Regions from separate parts of the Streptomyces mauvecolor genome, predicted to be linked through region 2. Evidence: riboswitches for the same ligand, from Rfam matches in the RefSeq annotation. Region 2 holds a riboswitch; the other holds the start of a gene.
The links. A riboswitch is a leader RNA that binds a small molecule or an ion and turns the genes downstream of it on or off. The one in region 2 is predicted to bind S-adenosylmethionine.
Positions count from the first base shown of each region.

Region 1 (8,915 bases), on a different contig from region 2:
CCGGCCCGGCTCCTTCACGGGAGCCGGGCCGGAGTCTTTCGCGTACGCGGCCTTTCGCACGTCCGCACTGCGGGCACGGGCGCGGGGTGACCCGCCCCTGTCGATAGGCTTGCGGGCGGTATCCAGTCCCTTGACCACCAGGAGCGAGCATGAGCGCTGTTACCCCCACCGGAGGCGACACCGTGGCGGCCCACTCCTGGCCGGGCGTCCTGGACGCGCTCCTCAGCGGCACCGACCAGAGCGCGGACGTGACCGCCTGGGCGATGGACAGGATCATGCGCGGCGAGGCCACCGACGCCCAGATCGCCGCCTTCGCGGTGGCCCTGCGCGCCAAGGGCGAAACCGTCGCCGAGATCACCGGCCTGGTACGCACCATGTACGAGCACGCCAACCTCATCGAGGTGCCGGGCCCCAGCGTGGACATCGTCGGCACCGGCGGCGACAACGCCAAGACCGTCAACATCTCCACCATGTCGGCGATCGTGGTGGCCGGCACCGGCGCCAAGGTCGTCAAGCACGGCAACCGGGCCGCCTCCTCGGCCAGCGGCGCCTCCGACGTACTGGAGAAGCTCGGCGTCAACCTCGACCTCACCCCGCAGCGGGTCGTCGAGGTCGCCGAGGAGGCCGGTATCACGTTCTGCTTCGCCGTGAAGTTCCACCCGGCGCTGCGCTACGTCGCCGCGGCCCGCCGCGAGATGGGCATCCGCACGACGTTCAACTTCCTCGGCCCGCTGACCAACCCCGCGCGGGTACGGGCGCAGGCGACCGGGGTGGCGGACGCGCGGATGGCGCCCATCGTGGCGGGCGTGCTCGCCGAACGGGGCTCCTCCGCGCTGGTCTTCCGGGGCGACGACGGCCTCGACGAGCTGACCACCACCGGCACGTCCCGGGTGTGGGTGGTGCGCGACGGCCGGGTCCGCGAGGAGAGCTTCGACCCGCGGGACGTCGGCATCGAGATCGTGCCCATCGAGGCACTGCGCGGTGCGGACTCCTCGTACAACGCCGATGTCGCCCGGCGTCTGCTCGCCGGCGAGCGCGGGCCGGTGCGGGACGCGGTGCTGCTCAACTCGGCGGCTGCCCTGGTCGCCCTCGAACCGGGGGAGGGGCCGCTCGCCGGGCAGCTCGGCGCCGCGATGGCCCGGGCCGCCGAGGCCATCGACTCGGGGTCGGCCCGGCGCGCCCTGGAGCGGTGGGTCGCGGCCAGCAACGCGTAGCCCGCACCGGATGTGCTCGTACCCGATGTGACGCAAGGCGCAGTCCAGATCGCGGACTGTGCCTTGCACACGCCGGGACGTGTGGCAGGATGCTGTTCAAGGTCATGAGTGACAGCGATTTAGGCCCCGGCTCGCTGTCCGGCAACCCTCCGTCCGTGGCGGGGTGCCCCGGGTGAAGACCAGGTCGTAGGCAGCAAGGCCTACGGCAAGCGCGGACCCCTGGACATCGCGTGATGTCACAGCCCTGGGGTCCTGGTCCTCAAGGGAGCAGTCTCGTGAGCAAGCGAATGCGATAGGGCGTACCGCCCCTTCTTCACACCCTCCGCGCACCCTTCTTCGGGCTGCGTGTTCGAGGTCGACACCCGTACACGGCAAGGCAGTCGAACCCTCTCGCTCGATGCAGGGTCGCGCCGCCGTACCCGGGATCCGAAGCCAACTCGCCTTTTCCTGCCGGGAGATACCGCCATGTCCGCACGCCCTGCCGCCACCGCGACCGCCACCGCTTCTGCCGCCGCCGAGTCCGCCGACCCCTGCTGTGCTGCGCCGCTTCCGGTGCTCGGCCGCGATGTCACCGTGCCGCTGGTCACCGGCGGCGAGGTGACGTACGCCGCCCTCGACTACGCGGCGAGCGCGCCCGCCCTCCAGCGGGTCTGGGACGACGTCGCCGCGTACGCCCCCTACTACGGCAGCGTGCACCGCGGGGCCGGCTACCTCTCGCAGCTCTCCACCGACCTGTTCGAGAACAGCCGCGTCACGGTGGCCGAATTCCTCGACTGCCGCCCCGGCGACCAGGTCGTCTTCACCCGCTCCACGACGGACTCGCTGAACCTGCTCGCCCAGGTGGTCCCGGCCGGCTGCGAGGTCTTCGTCTTCGAGACCGAGCACCACGCCTCGCTGCTGCCGTGGCGCGACGCCCGCGTGACGTACCTGAACGCGCCGCGTACCCCGCAGCAGGCCGTCGAGACCCTGGAGCGCGCGCTCGCCGACCGCGACCCCTACGGCCCCGCGCTCGTCTGTGTCACCGGCGCGTCCAACGTCACGGGTGAGCTGTGGCCGGTGAAGGAACTCGCCGCCGCCGCGCACGCCCACGGCGCCCGCATCGTCCTCGACGCCGCCCAGCTCGCGCCCCATCACCCCGTCTCGGTACGGGAGTTGGACGTCGACTGGATCGCCTTCTCCGGGCACAAGCTGTACGCGCCGTTCGGCTCGGGCGTGCTCGCCGGGCGTGCGGACTGGCTCCAGGAGTCCGAGCCGTATCTGGCCGGTGGCGGTGCCTCCAAGAAGGTCGCGCGGCGCGCCGACGGCGGCGTGGACGTCGAGTGGCACACCACGGCCGCCCGCCACGAGGCCGGGTCGCCCAACGTCATCGGCGTCTACTCCATCGCCTCCGCCTGCAAGGCGCTGACCGAGGCGGGCTTCGACTCGCTGGTCGAGCGGGAGCGGCACCTCGTCGCGAAGGTGCGGGCCGGCCTGGCGGAGGTGCCCGAGGTCCGGGTCCTTTCGCTCTTCGGCGACGACGCGCCCCGGGTCGGCGTCATCTCGTTCGTCGTCGACGGCTGGAACAGCTCGCACTTCGCGGCGGCGCTGTCCGCGGAGTACGGCATCGGGGTGCGCGACGGCCTCTTCTGCGCCCACCCGCTGGTGCGCACGCTGCTCGGCAGCGACCCGCAGGACCCGGGCGAGTGCGGGGCGCCCGAGGCGGAGCCGGGCCAGCTCCCCCAGACTTCGTCCGGGGGGACCCCCACTCTGAACGCGATCCGGGTCAGCTTCGGGGCGGGCACCCCGGACGAGCACGTCGACCGCTTCGTAGCGGCTGTGCGGGAGCTGGTCACCCAGGGTGCGAAGTGGCAGTACCGCACGGAGTCGGGGCGCTGCGTCCCGGCGGTGTGAACCCCGCCGGGCCACGCCTTTCCGGGGGCTCTCGCCCCCGGAACCTCCCGGGGCTCCGCCCCGGACCCCGTTCGCGCCTCGAGGGCGCTCGTCCTCGAACGCCGGACGGGCTGGGTATGCCCGTATCGCACCCTGCCAGGGGCGCGGGGGCGCAGCCTCCGAGCAAAGGGGGCTCTAGGAATCCAGGCCGATCGCGAAGGCCGCTTCCAGGTCGTGCTGGGAGTACGTGCGGAACGCGACATGCGTATCCGTGCCCTCGACACCGGGAATCTTGCTGATGCTGCCGGGGATGATGTCCGCCAGGTCGTCGTGGCGGGCCACCCTGACCAGCGCGATCAAGTCGTACGTACCCGTCACCGAGTACACCTCGCTGACGCTGTCGAGCGCCGCGATGGACTCCGCGATCTCGGGAATCCGGTCCACGCTGGTCTTGATGAGCACGATCGCGGTGATCACGGCTGGCTTTCTCCCTCGGTGGCGGCCGGACCCGCGGGCTTCACGGGCTTTCGGCGTTTCACTCTATCCGCCCCGCGGAAACGGGCCCACGCGTAGAGGAAGCCGAGGCCGAAGCCGATGAGATGGGCGAGGTAGGCCACCCCGGGCCCCGGCGGCGCGCTCCGGATCGCCAGCCACTGCAGGGCGAACCAGAAGACGAGCACCATCCACGCGGGGAAGCGCAGCGGCAGGAACAGCAGGAACGGGAAGATGCTGGTCACCCTGGCTCTGGGGAACAGGCGGAGGAAGGCGCCGAGCACGGCCGAGATGGCCCCGGACGCCCCCACCAGGGTCTGGTCCGAATCCGCGTGCGCCGCCGCGTACCCGAGCAGTGCCAGATAGCCGGCCGCCAGGTAGAACAGGGCGAACTCCAGCCGGCCCATCCCTTCCTCGGCCATCGCGCCGAAGACGTACAGGAACAGCATGTTGCCGAGCAGGTGCAGCCAGCTGCCGTGCACGAACAGGGCGGTGAGCGGGGTGAGCAGGGTGTGCGGCCGCCCCGCCGTCAGCTCTTCCGGGATGACGCCCCAGCGGGTGAAGTAGTCGCTCTGCGCGCTCAGGATCGCGTCACCGGTTCCGTACCCCGTGTTGAGGCCCGAGACCGGGCCGATGACGAAGAGCAGGCAGCAGGCGGTGATCAGGCCGTATGTCATGGCCGGGCCGTGCACCGCGCTCTTGAGGATCGCCGCTCCCCGCCGCTTGATCATGGGGAGAGAATGGCCTAAAGGGAGCTTTCGGTACAGAGCGCCTCGCCGTGCCGGGCGGCGACGGGTAGGCCGTAGGGTTGCGGGCAGTACTCCCGCAGTTCGACGGCGCACCGCGAGATCCTGGACCATGGAAGTGGAAAAGAGGGCGGCACCACATGACCACCGTTCCCCAGCCGACCACCGAGACCCGGTGGCGCTGCACGCTCTGCGGAAACCTCACCCGTTTCGATGTCACCCGCTCGTCGAAAGTGATCGAGTACGTCCACCTGGACCTCGCCGGAGAGCCCAAGGTGGAAGAACGCGAGGTGGTCAGTGAGACCATCGAGTCGGTCCGCTGCCGCTGGTGCAACGCGGTGGACCAGATCGAGCTAGTGGACCGGCCGGGTACCGACGCCGCGACCGCCTCCTGAGGGCGGCCTCCCGAGCGGTACGGATGACAGTTGGGGTGACGGATTGTGGAGCATGCAAGCGGTGCCGACCCGGCCGCTGCGGCCGGTGACGGCCCCGCCGAGGTGCTCGACCGCCCGCTGCCCGAAGGGGTGCGGCGCCGGGTCGTCGCCTTCGTCTCGGAGGCGTTCGGCGGCCTGACCGTTACCGAACTGCCGGGACAATTGCGGCAGTACGCCCGTTTCACCCCGACCCGGCGCGCCAAGTTCGCGGGCAACGCGATGGCCGCCGCGCTGGAGAGCGACCCCGTCTTCCGCCAGCGGATCGGCGAGCGGCTCAAGGAGGCGCAGCCCGAGCTCGCCGGCGCCGTCGAGGCCGGATCGCCGCCCGCGGCCGCCGACCCCGTGGACGTGGCGGCCGCCGCCTATGTGCTGCGCCCCACCGGCTGGGTGAAGCTGGTCGCGGCGGCCGGCGAGGAGGCCCAGCGGGCGTTCGCCGAGCGGGCCGACGAGGAGGGCAGGCGCGAACTGGAGCGGCTGCGTGAGGAACTCGCCGAGGCCCGCGCCCTGGTCAAGTCCGAGAACGAGGCGCTGCGTCTCGAACTGCTCGCCGCCCGCAAGGAAGCCGAAACGCTCCAGCGCAAGCTGCGCAGCGCCCAGAGCGATGTGAAGCGCGGCGAGGCGGCGCTGCGCCGGACCACCTCCGAGATCGACGGCATCAAGTCCGAGGCGGCCGCCCAGGTGGCCGCGGCCGAGAGCGAGACCCGGCGCCTCAAGACGCGGCTCGGCGAGGCCGAGGCGGGACTTGAGGCGAGCCGGCGCGCGGTCCGCGAGGGGCGCTCGGTGGAGGACATGCGGCTGCGGCTGCTGCTCGACACCGTCCTGGAGGGCGCCCAGGGCCTGCGCCGCGAACTGGCCCTGCCGCCCGCATCCGTACGTCCCGCCGACACCGTGGACGCGGTCGCGCCGGGCAACATGACGCCCAAGGACATCGCGGCCCGGGCCCTGTCGGAGACCGACCCGGCGCTGCTCGACCAGCTGCTCGGGCTGCCCCAGGTGCACCTGGTCGTGGACGGCTACAACGTGACCAAGACGGGCTATCCGACGATGCCGTTGGAGAAGCAGCGCCTCAGGCTGCTCGGCGGCCTGTCCGTGCTCGCCGCGCAGACGGGCGCCGAGGTCACGTGTGTCTTCGACGGTGCGGAACTCGCGGCCCCGGTGCTGCTCGCGCCGCCCAGGGGCGTGCGGGTCCTGTTCTCGAAGCCCGGGGTGACCGCCGACGAGCTGATCCGTCAGCTGGTGCGGGCCGAGCCGTCCGGGCGGCCCGTGGTGGTCGTCTCGACGGACAAGGAAGTGGCGGACGGCGTCGCGAAGGCGGGCGCCCGCCCGGTCGCCTCGCTGCTGCTCCTGAAGCGTCTTTCACGCGTCTGACGCATTCAGGGCGTTTGGCAACTCCTGTGTTCAATGCCCGAATTCGGGTGATCGCCGACCAGCGCTCCGTCAAGTGCCAACTACTGCGCGTGGGGTGACAGTAAAGAATCATCTGGGCCCCGGAGTTTTTTCCTATCAGGATTTGAACTGATCACAGGAAGGTCACTAGGGTCGGGCCTCGTACCTTCACGCGTTGATCACTCGTCCCGGGGTGACCGTGAAGGTCCCGCCGAGTGTGCCCTGTTCGGCGGCTGAGGAAGAAGGAGCTCGCCTTCGTGGGGTCCCACCGTCGTCCCAAGCCCGCGAGCCGCACCCGTGTGACCGTGCTCAGCGCGACCGCGGCCGCAGTCGTCGCCCTTACTTCGCAGGCTGCCCAGGCGGACCCGAAGCCCTCCAAGGACGAGGTCAAGAGCAAGGTCGACAAGCTCTACGACGAGGCCGAGCAGGCGACCGAGGCGGCCAATGGCGCCAAGGAGAAGCAGGCCGCCCTGGAGAAGGAGATCGGCCAGATCCAGGACAAGGTCGCCCGCGGTCAGCAGGAGCTCAACACCCTGCGCAGCGGCCTCGGTTCGATGGCCTCGGCCCAGTACCGCTCCGGCGGCATCGACCCCTCGCTCGCGCTCTTCCTCTCCTCCAACCCGGACGACTTCCTGGACAAGGCCTCCTCCCTCGACCAGCTGAGCGCCACTCAGACCGAGGCGCTGCAGAAGATCCAGGGCAAGCAGCGCACCCTCGCGCAGGAGCGCAAGGAGGCCGAGGGCAAGCTGAAGGACCTCGCCGACACCCGCAAGGTGCTCGACGACAAGAAGAAGGAAGTCCAGGGCAAGCTCGGCGACGCGCAGACCCTGCTCAACTCCCTGACCGCGCAGGAGAAGCAGGCGCTCGCCGCCGACGACGCGCGCGCCAACCGCTCCAACGAGCGCCCGAACCTCGGCAACGTGCCCGCCTCGGGTGTCGGCGGTGCCGCCCTCGCCGCGGCCCAGACCCAGCTCGGCAAGCCGTACAGCTACGGCGCGACCGGCATGGCGACCTTCGACTGCTCGGGCCTGACGGGCTACGCCTACGCCCAGGCCGGCGTCCACCTGCCGCGTACCTCGCAGGAGCAGGCCAACGCGGGCACCCGGATCGGCCGCGGCGACCTCAAGCCCGGCGACCTGGTGCTCTTCTTCGGCGACCTGCACCACATCGGCCTGTACGCCGGCAACGGCATGGTGCTGCACGCGCCGAGGACCGGCACGGTCGTGCGCTACGAGTCGATGGACAACATGCCGTTCCAGTTCGGTGTGCGCATCGGCTGACCCGCCTTCCCCTCCGTCAGCCGCCGATGCCGCCCAAACGGGCGAATTGCGGCAACTCGCGCTGACGCCACGCCCCGCCGGTGACCTGTGCTCTCCGGTGGGGCGTCACTTTGCGTAGGCGGCGGGGTCGTTGGCCGCCCGGTGTGCGCCCGGTTACTGTCCGGCGTGCGGTTTCCCCGGTGACTCGCCGCCCGCCCGGGCGGCAGGGGCCGCACGCAGTGCAAGGGAGTGCGGCATACGTGGCGTCCCATCGCCGGCCTTCGCAGTCGGGCCTGACCCAGAGCGCGCGCGTCACCGTCCTTTCGGCCGCGGCGGCGACCGCCGCCGCAGCCCTCGCGGCACCCGCGGCGAGCGCCGACCCGCACGGGCCGGCCTCCTCGGGACAGGCCAAGGTGGACCGCCTCTTCGAGGAGGCCGAGCAGGCCACCGAGCAGTACGACAAGGCCGACGCGCACACGCGGGAGCTGCGTGAGCAGGTCAAGCAGGCGCAGGACGGCGTCGCGCGCGGCCAGGACAGGATCAACCGCATGCGGGGCGCGCTCGGCGCGATCGCCGGGGCGCAGTACCGCCAGGGCGGCATCGACCCCGCGATCGCCCTGCTCCTGTCCTCGAACCCGGCCACGTATCTCGACCGGGCCGCCGCCCTCGACCGGCTGAGCGAGCGTCAGACCAGCGCGCTCCAGGACCTCCAGCGCGAGCAGCGGCGCCTGTCCCAGCAGCGCGCCGAGGCCGGCCGCAAACTCGCCGAGCTGGAGCGCAGCCGCACCGAGGTGGCCCGGCACAAGCGGACCGTGGAGTCGAAGCTGGCCGAGGCGCGCCGGACGCTCAACGCGATGCCCACCGACGAGCGGGCCGCCTTCGACCGCGCCTCACGCTCGGGACGCGCCCAACTGCCCGCGCTCTCCGACTCGGCGCCCGCCTCCGCGCGGGCCGCGGCGGCCGTGATGGCGGCCCGCGCGGCGATCGGCAAGCCGTACATCTGGGGCTCCAGCGGGCCCGCCGGGTTCGACTGTTCGGGCCTGATGCAGTGGTCGTACGCCCAGGCCGGGCTCGGCCTGCCGCGCACCTCGCAGGAGCAGCGGTACGCCGGCCATCAGGTGCCGCTCTCCGAGGCGAAGCCGGGCGACCTGATCACGTACCGGCACGACGCCAGCCACATCGCCATGTACATGGGGAACGGCCAGGTCGTGCACGCTCCGTATCCGGGGGCGCCGGTGCGCTACGACCCCGTGGGGATGATGCCCATTTCCTCCGTGACGCGCGTCTGACCGTACGATCGGCGGCGTGGCAGGTCATGGGCGTGGTCGAGGGGTGTGGCGCGGGCGGGCGGCGGGTTGCGCGCTCACCGCGCTGCTGCTCGTGGTCGGCTGCTCGGCGCCCGGCTCGGCCCCCGACGCCACGGCGAGCCAGGTGCAGCAGGTCCTCGACCGGCGCGCCGCCGCGGTCCTGAAACACGACGAGGCCGGTTATCTGGCCGCCGTCGACCCCGCCGCC
Region 1 covers NZ_BAAASQ010000004.1:436,659-445,573, forward strand. The annotation lists gene trpD (anthranilate phosphoribosyltransferase) at 150-1,214, shown strand; SAM riboswitch class IV at 1,315-1,432, shown strand; gene ABD346_RS05090 (aminotransferase class V-fold PLP-dependent enzyme) at 1,680-3,104, shown strand; gene ABD346_RS05095 (Lrp/AsnC family transcriptional regulator) at 3,279-3,560, opposite strand; gene ABD346_RS05100 (rhomboid family intramembrane serine protease) at 3,557-4,306, opposite strand; gene ABD346_RS05105 (hypothetical protein) at 4,462-4,716, shown strand; gene ABD346_RS05110 (NYN domain-containing protein) at 4,762-6,123, shown strand; gene ABD346_RS05115 (C40 family peptidase) at 6,399-7,421, shown strand; gene ABD346_RS05120 (C40 family peptidase) at 7,661-8,689, shown strand; gene ABD346_RS05125 (hypothetical protein) at 8,706-8,915, shown strand, end outside.
Region 1: it holds a riboswitch for S-adenosylmethionine, as region 2 does, so the genes downstream of both, ABD346_RS05090 (aminotransferase class V-fold PLP-dependent enzyme) here and thrC (threonine synthase) in region 2, are expected to answer to the same signal.

Region 2 (8,915 bases):
CGGCGGCGGAAACTTAGGCCGCTCCAAGCCATTCATCTGCGTCGCAGACTGCTGGTACGCCTGCCCCAGCTTCCGCATCTGCGCGACGGCCTCCTGCCGCACCTTCTCCTTGTCCGCTTCCAGCGCCGCCAGCTCGGCCGCCGACTTCTTGCTTATCGCCGCCGCGTCCGGGTCGTTGTGCGCTTTCTGGGCCGCGTCCAGGTTCCCTTGCGCGCCCCCCTTGTCGCGGGGGATGGCGACCTGGGCCAATGCGATCGCGTCGGAGGCGTGGCCCAGCCATGTCGACGAGCCCTCGCTGAAGTCGCCCAGCCTCAGCGTGGCGTTGGCCAGGTCCGCGCTCCAGGTGCGGAACGCGTCCGCGCCCGCGCCCTTCCACTCCACCCACTGCGGGCGGACCTTCAGGTCGTCCGCGATCTTCCGGATCTCCTTGGCCGCCGCCGCCAGCCGGTCGGCGGCCCCCTGCACGGTGCCGCTGTTGGCCTGGTCCAGCCAGGCCAGCATGGCTTCGTGGCTCATGCCCTCGAACGGCGTGCTGCCACCGGCGTTCCCCTTGCCGCCCATCAGATCGTCCCTCCGGCGTCGCCGCCCGACGGCGACTGGCTCGGCTTGTCCGGCTGACTCGGCTGGTTCGCACCGCTTCCCGGATGAGTCTCCGGCTTGGCGTGCCCGGGGTCGTAATCGCCGCCGTAGTGCTTCTTGGTCTCCACGGCGATCGCCGCCATGCGCTGGCGGATCTCCGCGTCGATGTTCTGGTAGCCCTTGTGCGAAGCCAGCACCGCGATGCCCATGCCCTCGATGGAGTCCGACAGCAACCTGGACAGACTCTCCAGCTCGGCGATCACCGTCTCGTACGAGGTGAACAGACCCGAGGCTTCGGCGAACGCGCCGCCCCCGCCCCCGAACTGGTCGCGGGCCAGCCGCTCTTGGCCCACCTCGCCCGGTCCGGCCGGAGAGCCCTTGAGGTTCCGGATCAGCTCATCCACGCGCTGCTGGAACGTCGTGAACGACGTCAGCTCGGTGACCACGTCCCCCGCGGCCGCCTGCGCCACAGCGAGCGCGTTGAACGGCCAAGACGGCGACTCCGACGCCGCCCCACCCCCGTTTGGTGGCAAAACACCCTCCCCGTACAGCACTGTTCTCACCTGCAACGCAACTCTAACTATCGGTAGTTGCGGTTCCCAGGCGTCCCCTCGCAAAGTGCGGCGCAAACAGGCCAATGTGGGCTGCGGATCGACGGAACTGCTCGCTCGCGGTCTGGTTCGGAAAAACGACCGAGGGCGGCACCCCCACGATGGGGATGCCGCCCTCGGCGTACAGCCAGGAGCTACTGAGCCGGGGCTCAGAAGTCCATGTCACCGCCCGGCATGCCGCCCGGAGCGGCCGCAGCGGCCTTCTCCGGCTTGTCGGCGATGACGGCTTCGGTGGTCAGGAACAGCGCGGCGATGGAGGCGGCGTTCTGCAGGGCAGAGCGCGTCACCTTCGCCGGGTCGATGATGCCTTCGGCGATCATGTCGACGTACTCGCCCGTGGCGGCGTTCAGACCGTGGCCGACGGCCAGGTTGCGCACCTTCTCCACGACGACGCCACCCTCGAGACCACCGTTGACGGCGATCTGCTTCAGCGGGGCCTCAAGGGCGAGCTTCACGGCGTTGGCGCCGGTCGCCTCGTCACCCTCGAGCTCCAGCTTCTCGAACACCGCGGAGGCCTGGAGCAGGGCCACGCCACCACCGGCGACGATGCCCTCCTCGACGGCCGCCTTCGCGTTGCGAACGGCGTCCTCGATGCGGTGCTTGCGCTCCTTGAGCTCGACCTCGGTGGCCGCGCCCGCCTTGATGACGGCCACGCCGCCGGCGAGCTTGGCGAGGCGCTCCTGGAGCTTCTCGCGGTCGTAGTCCGAGTCGCTGTTCTCGATCTCGGCGCGGATCTGGTTGACGCGGCCCTGGACCTGGTCGCTGTCACCGGCACCGTCGACGATCGTCGTCTCGTCCTTGGTGATGACGACCTTGCGGGCGCGGCCGAGCAGGTCGAGACCGGCGTTCTCCAGCTTGAGGCCGACCTCCTCGGAGATGACCGTGCCGCCCGTGAGGATGGCGATGTCACCGAGCATGGCCTTGCGGCGGTCACCGAAGCCCGGGGCCTTGACGGCGACGGACTTGAAGGTGCCACGGATCTTGTTGACGACCAGGGTCGACAGGGCCTCGCCCTCGACGTCCTCGGCGATGATCAGCAGCGGCTTGCCCGACTGCATGACCTTCTCCAGGAGCGGGAGCAGGTCCTTCACGGAGGAGATCTTGGAGTTGACGATCAGGATGTACGGGTCATCCAGGGCCGCCTCCATGCGCTCCATGTCGGTCGCGAAGTACGCCGAGATGTAGCCCTTGTCGAAGCGCATGCCCTCGGTGAGCTCAAGCTCAAGACCGAAGGTCTGCGACTCCTCGACGGTGATGACGCCTTCCTTGCCGACCTTGTCCATGGCCTCGGCGATGAGCTCGCCGATCTGGGTGTCGGCGGCGGAGATGGAGGCCGTCGAAGCGATCTGCTCCTTGGTCTCGACATCCTTCGCCTGCTCCAGGAGGGCGGCGGAGACGGCCTCGACGGCCTTCTCGATGCCGCGCTTCAGGGCCATCGGATTGGCGCCGGCGGCCACGTTGCGCAGACCCTCGCGCACCAGGGCCTGGGCCAGGACGGTCGCGGTGGTCGTACCGTCACCGGCGACGTCGTCCGTCTTCTTGGCGACTTCCTTGACCAGCTCGGCGCCGATCTTCTCGTACGGGTCCTCGAGCTCGATCTCCTTGGCGATGGAAACACCATCGTTGGTGATCGTGGGGGCGCCCCACTTCTTCTCGAGGACGACGTTGCGGCCCTTGGGGCCGAGGGTGACCTTGACGGCGTCGGCGAGCTGGTTCATCCCGCGCTCGAGACCGCGCCGTGCCTCCTCGTCGAACGCGATGATCTTGGCCATGTGAAGTGGTCCTCCCGGACAGGGGTGGCGTTCTTCGTGGATCGCGCCGGCGCCCGCGACGGACGGCCTGCGGCCCTTGTGGTTCCTTGCCCCACGCGGGCTGCGGGCCTCACTGACCCGATCCAAGTTCTGTCACTCTCACTGGGAGAGTGCTAAGCCCAATGATTAGCACTCGGCACCTGCGAGTGCAAGCGAGTCTCTTGAACCGGGCGCCTCCACTTACCGGTGCCGCCCGGTCTCCCGGGGGCGGCGGGGGCTCCGCCCCCACACCCCGGCTCCTGCGGAGGCTGTCCGTTTCGTCCGCGGGCCGTGCGTGGCTTGCCGCGCCCACGCGGCGGAGCCCGCGAATGTCGCAGACCCGCGCCCCTGACCCCGTTTTCGGCCTGCGGACCGTGGGTATTGCTCGCGCAGTTCCCCGCGCCCCTCAAACCCGATCTCCACCGCGGGTCGTACGTGGTTGCTCGCGCAGTTCCCCGCGCCCCTAAACCCCCCTCGACGTGCAGGCCGTGCGTAGTGCTCGCGCAGTTCCCCGCGCCCCTCAAACCCGATCTCCACCGCGGGTCGTACGTGGCTGGGCGCGCCGTTCCCCGCGCCCCCAGCAGCGTTGCCTCTCGCAGGGGCGGCCCCGGCAGGGGGCAATTCCAGCCCGTCACAGGGGTTCCCCCTTGCCCTTAAGGCCTTGAGGGAGAGGGGGAACGGCCTCCGGCGTGAACGGGGTCCGGGGCCGAGCCCCGGTGCATGGGAGGGCTTAGGAACGCGTGAAGGGGGCCACCCTTTTGGGCAGCCCCCTTCATGCGTGAGTGCGTCGGTGGCCGATCGCGCCGAGATCAGACGGCGAGCTTGACCATGTCCGCCTGCGGACCCTTCTGGCCCTGCGAGATCTCGAACTCGACTCGCTGACCTTCTTCAAGGGTGCGGTAACCGTCCATCTGGATCGCGCTGTAGTGGACGAAAACATCCGCACCACCGTCGACCGCGATGAAGCCGTACCCCTTCTCCGCGTTGAACCACTTGACGGTGCCCTGAGCCATGCCTAACTCCCCTATTACTGGCCCTTGCACGGGACCACACTTCGCGGACCCGGGTCAGACCTCCACCCTCCGACAGGAGAGGGTGTGCGCCGGAACGCGTCGACCGCGGCTGAATGTATCTGCCCAACTGCCCTCTGCAACAGGTCAATCGGACGAGAATTCCGGGCACCCGCCGAGAGCGGAATGCCGTGAATTCAACATTCCGGGGCAAGTCGGGCCGGGCAAAGCGCACTTAAGGAACAAAGGACACACACACTTTGACCTCATGTTGTCGCGTTCTCATATGCACTTGGCACTCGAAGCGAAGGCGCTTCCCCAACTGTACCCCGCTCAACCATGCTGAATTGCCCCCTCCGCTTCTTGCGCGGAGGGGGCAACTCAAAGTTCAGCTCTGGGTACGGGCGAAGGCGAACGATCCGTCCGTCAGCCGCCCGCCACCGCGGGAATGATCGAGACGCCCGCGCCTTCCGGGGTGGCCGTCTGGAGGCCCTGCTCGAAGCGCACGTCGTCGTCGTTGACGTACACGTTGACGAAGCGGCGCAGCTTGCCCTGGTCGTCCAGGACGCGCGCGGCGATGCCGGTGTGGTTCTTCTCCAGGTCGGCGATGACCTCGGCGAGGGTGGCGCCCTCGGCGGCGACCTCGGCCTGGCCGCCGGTGTAGGTGCGGAGAATCGTGGGGATGCGGACGTTCACGCTCATGGTTCGGTGCTCCTAGTCGTTCAGGTCGGCGGTGGCTCAGTGGGCGAGGCTCCCGTGCGGCAGCGCCTCAGTGGGCGAGGCCGGCTTCGCGGAAGGCGTCCAGGCTCGGGCGGATGGTCGCGGTCGCCTGGGACGTGGCGGCCACCGCGTCCAGGGTCTTGAGCCCGTCACCGGTGTTGAGCACGACCGTGGTGAGCGACGGGTCGATCAGACCGGCCTCGATGAGCTTCTTGGTGACGCCGACCGTCACGCCGCCCGCGGTCTCCGCGAAGATGCCCTCGGTCCGGGCGAGGAGCTTGATCGCGTCGACGATCTGCTCGTCGTTCACGTCCTCCACCGCGCCGCCGGTGCGGCGCGCGATGTCCAGGACGTACGGACCGTCCGCCGGGTTGCCGATCGCGAGCGACTTGGCGATGGTGTCCGGCTTCTGGGGGCGTACGACGTCGTGACCGGCCTTGAAGGCGGTCGACACCGGGGAGCAGCCCTCGGCCTGCGCGCCGAAGATCTTGTACGGCTTGTCCTCGACGAGGCCGAGCTTGATGAGCTCCTGGAGGCCCTTGTCGATCTTCGTGAGCTGGGAGCCCGAGGCGATCGGGATGACCAGCTGGTCCGGCAGCTGCCAGCCGAGCTGCTCGCAGATCTCGTACGCCAGCGTCTTGGAACCCTCGCCGTAGTACGGCCGCAGGTTGACGTTGACGAAGCCCCAGCCCTCGCCCAGCGGGTCGCCGATGAGCTCGGAGCAGAAGCGGTTCACGTCGTCGTAGTTGCCCTCGATGCCGACGAGCTCGCCGCCGTACACCGCGGCCATGACGACCTTGCCCTGCTCCAGGTCGTGCGGGATGAACACGCAGGAGCGGAAGCCGGCCCGCGCGGCGGCGGCGCCGACCGCGCCCGCCAGGTTTCCGGTGGAGGAGCAGGAGAGCGTGGTGAAGCCGAAGGCGCGCGCGGCCTCCAGGGCCTGCGCCACGACGCGGTCCTTGAAGGAGTGCGTCGGGTTGCCGGAATCGTCCTTGACGAACAGCTTGCCGGGCTCGACGCCCAGCTCGCGCGCCAGGTTCTCGGCCTTGACGAGCTTGGTGAAGCCCGGGTTCAGGTTCGGCTTGTCGGCCACGTCGGCGGGGACGGGCAGCAGCGGCGCGTAACGCCAGATGTTCTCGGGACCCGCCTCGATCTGCTTGCGCAGCGCCTCGGGGTCGCCGAGCGGCAGGTCATAAGCCACTTCGAGCGGTCCGAAACACAGTTCACAGGCGAAGATCGGGCCAAGTTCGAAACGCTGGCCGCACTCGCGGCAGGAAAGCCCGGACGCCGGACCGAGATCAACGGCACGGCCGGCAGAGGTACGGTTTTCGACAGTCTGTGCAGACATGGAGGGGAGGCCCTTTCTCCTCATCTTCCTCATGGCGAACATCGCCATGAGACGGATTTGGCACCTTCCCTAGCCGGTGGCCTCGTGTCTTGGATCGGTGAAAACGATCGACGAGAACCGACTGGAGGGTTGCCGGGGCTTCAACGGGCCGTTTCCCTCTGCCCCTCTGGATGAGCGGTATTCGATTGTCAGCGTGACGACGACCCCCGACATGCGACGGTCATCCGCGTTGTTCAAGACTGTAACCGAAGGCCGGGACGGTTGAGATAGTCGTCCGAACCGCGAGATGGATCACATGAGGAGGCCAGGAACCGTGCTGGAAGAGGTGGAGCGCTGGCTGAGCAGGCGTTCCTGGTCCGCGACGGAGCGGCCGGTCGAGCGGATCCTGGCCGCGAAACAGCGCACGGGTACGACCGTCAGTGTCGTGCTGCCCGCCCTCGACGAGGAGGCCACCGTCGGTGACATCGTGGCCGCGATCCGGCGCGAGCTGATGACCGATGCGGTGCCCCTGGTCGACGAGCTCGTGGTGATCGACTCCGGGTCCGGCGACCGTACGGCCGAGGTCGCGGCGAAGGCCGGCGCCCGGGTCGTCCACCGGGACGCGATCCTGCCCCGCATACCCGCGCTGCCCGGCAAGGGCGAGGTGCTGTGGCGCTCGCTGCTCGTGACCAGCGGCGACGTCGTGTGCTTCATCGACGCGGACCTGAAGGACTTCGACGCGGGATTCGTCTCCGGGATCGTCGGGCCGCTCCTGACCGACCCGGACGTGGACTTCGTCAAGGCGATGTACGACCGCCCCTTCGGCGGGACAGCGGGCCAGGGGGGTCGGGTCACCGAGCTGGTGGCGAGGCCGCTGCTCAATCTCCACTGGCCCCAACTGGCCGGAATCGTCCAGCCGTTGGGCGGCGAGTACGCGGCCAGGCGCTCGCTCCTGGAACGGCTGCCGTTCCCCGTCGGGTACGGGGTGGAGCTCGCGCTGCTCGTCGACGCGCTGCACACGGTGGGGCTCGACGCGCTGGCGCAGGTCGACGTGGGCGTACGCAAGCACCGCCACCAGGACGGGCAGGCGCTCGGCCGGATGGCCGCCGCGATCTACCGCACCGCGCAGCTGAGGCTGTCCCGGGGCCATCTCGTACGGCCCGAGCTGACCCAGTTCGAGCGCGGTGAGCACGGCTTCGTGCCGCACACGTACGCCGTGGACACCGAGGAGCGGCCGCCCATGCGGGACATCGAGGAGTACGCGGTGCACCGGGCGGCGTAGGACGGCCGGATCCCGCTCCCGGGGGCGGGCGTACGCGTGTTTGAGGGGTTGCGGGGCGGGCTAGGTTCCGCAACATGGTCACCGCGCACGCCGCCCCCAGGGCCCAGGTACTCGTCGCGTCGAATCGCGGCCCCGTCTCGTACGCGCTGAAGGAGGACGGGTCCCTCGAATCGAAGCGGGGCGGGGGCGGGCTCGTCTCCGGATTGAGCGCGATCGGCTCCGACGTGGAGTCGGTGTGGGTGTGCGCGGCGCTGGGCGAGGGTGACCGCGAGGCGGTGCGGCGCGGCGTGGGTGAGACGGGCGTCCGGATGCTGGACATCGACCCGGCCGTCTTCTCCGACGCGTACAACGGCATCGCGAACTCGGTGCTGTGGTTCGTCCAGCACATGCTGTACCAGACACCCCTTGAGCCGGTCTTCGACGCGGAGTTCCGGCGGCAGTGGGCGTCGTACGAGGCGTACAACCGCGCCTTCGCGGAGGCGCTCGCGGTGGAGGCAGCGGACGGGGCGCGCGTCCTGGTGCAGGACTACCACCTCGCTCTTGTGCCGGGGATGCTCCGCTCGCTCCGCCCCGATCTGCGCATCGCCCACTTCTCGCACACGCCGTGGGCGCCGGTGGACTACTTCCGGATGCTGCCGGACGACATCGCGCGGCAGCTGCTGCGGGGAATGCTGGGGGCGGACCGGCTGGGGTTCCTCACCTGGCGGTGGGCCTCCGCGTTCGCGGAGTCGGTTTCGGGGGTGCTGGGGGCGGACGAGGGCGAGTGGGTCGGCTCGCCCGGCGGGGAGGAACGGGTTTTCTTCCGGCACGGGACGGGTGGGGAGCGGGCCGCTCGCGAGACCGACCTCGCCGTGCATCCGCTCGGCGCGGACGGCGACTTCCTGCGGCGGCGGGCGCACGAGGCCGATGTCGAGGAGCGGATGGCCGCCCTGCGCGAGCAGATCGGGGAGGGCCGGCGGACCATCGTGCGGGTCGACCGCACGGAGCTGTCCAAGAACATCGTGCGGGGGCTGCTGGCTTACCGGCATTTGCTGGACACGCACCCGGAGTGGCGGGAGCGGGTCGTGCACGTGGCCTTCGCGTATCCCTCCCGGCAGGATCTGGCCGTGTACCGGGAGTACACGGAGGAGGTGGGGAGGGTGGCTGCCGAGATCAACTCCGTTTACGGCGTGCCGGGTTGGACTCCTGTCGTCCTTCACGTCCAGGACGACTTCGCCCGGTCGCTCGCCGCTTACCGGCTCGCGGACGTCGCCCTCGTCAACCCCGTCCGGGACGGCATGAACCTCGTCGCCAAGGAGGTTCCGGTGGTGTCCGACTCGGGGTGCGCGCTAGTGCTGTCGCGGGAGGCGGGGGCGGTCGCGGAGCTCGGGGAGGACGCGATCGTCGTGAACCCGTACGACATCACGGGGACGGCTGCCGCGTTGCACGCGGGGCTGAGCATGGCGGAGGAGGAGCGGGCCGAGCGGACCAAGCGGTTGGCCGCGGCGGGGACCGCGGTGCCGCCTCGGCGGTGGTTTCTGGGGCAGTTGGAGGGGTTGGGGGGCTAGGGGGGGGCGATTCCCCGCCTGCTCGTCGCCCGGGGGCGGGCGGCCCGAG
Region 2 covers NZ_BAAASQ010000005.1:111,123-120,037, reverse strand. The annotation lists gene ABD346_RS06010 (translation initiation factor IF-2) at 1-561, opposite strand, end outside; gene ABD346_RS06005 (hypothetical protein) at 561-1,049, opposite strand; gene groL (chaperonin GroEL) at 1,340-2,962, opposite strand; gene ABD346_RS05995 (cold-shock protein) at 3,790-3,993, opposite strand; gene ABD346_RS05990 (MoaD/ThiS family protein) at 4,417-4,692, opposite strand; gene thrC (threonine synthase) at 4,760-6,058, opposite strand; SAM riboswitch class I at 6,076-6,235, opposite strand; gene ABD346_RS05980 (glucosyl-3-phosphoglycerate synthase) at 6,372-7,319, shown strand; gene ABD346_RS05975 (alpha,alpha-trehalose-phosphate synthase (UDP-forming)) at 7,394-8,866, shown strand.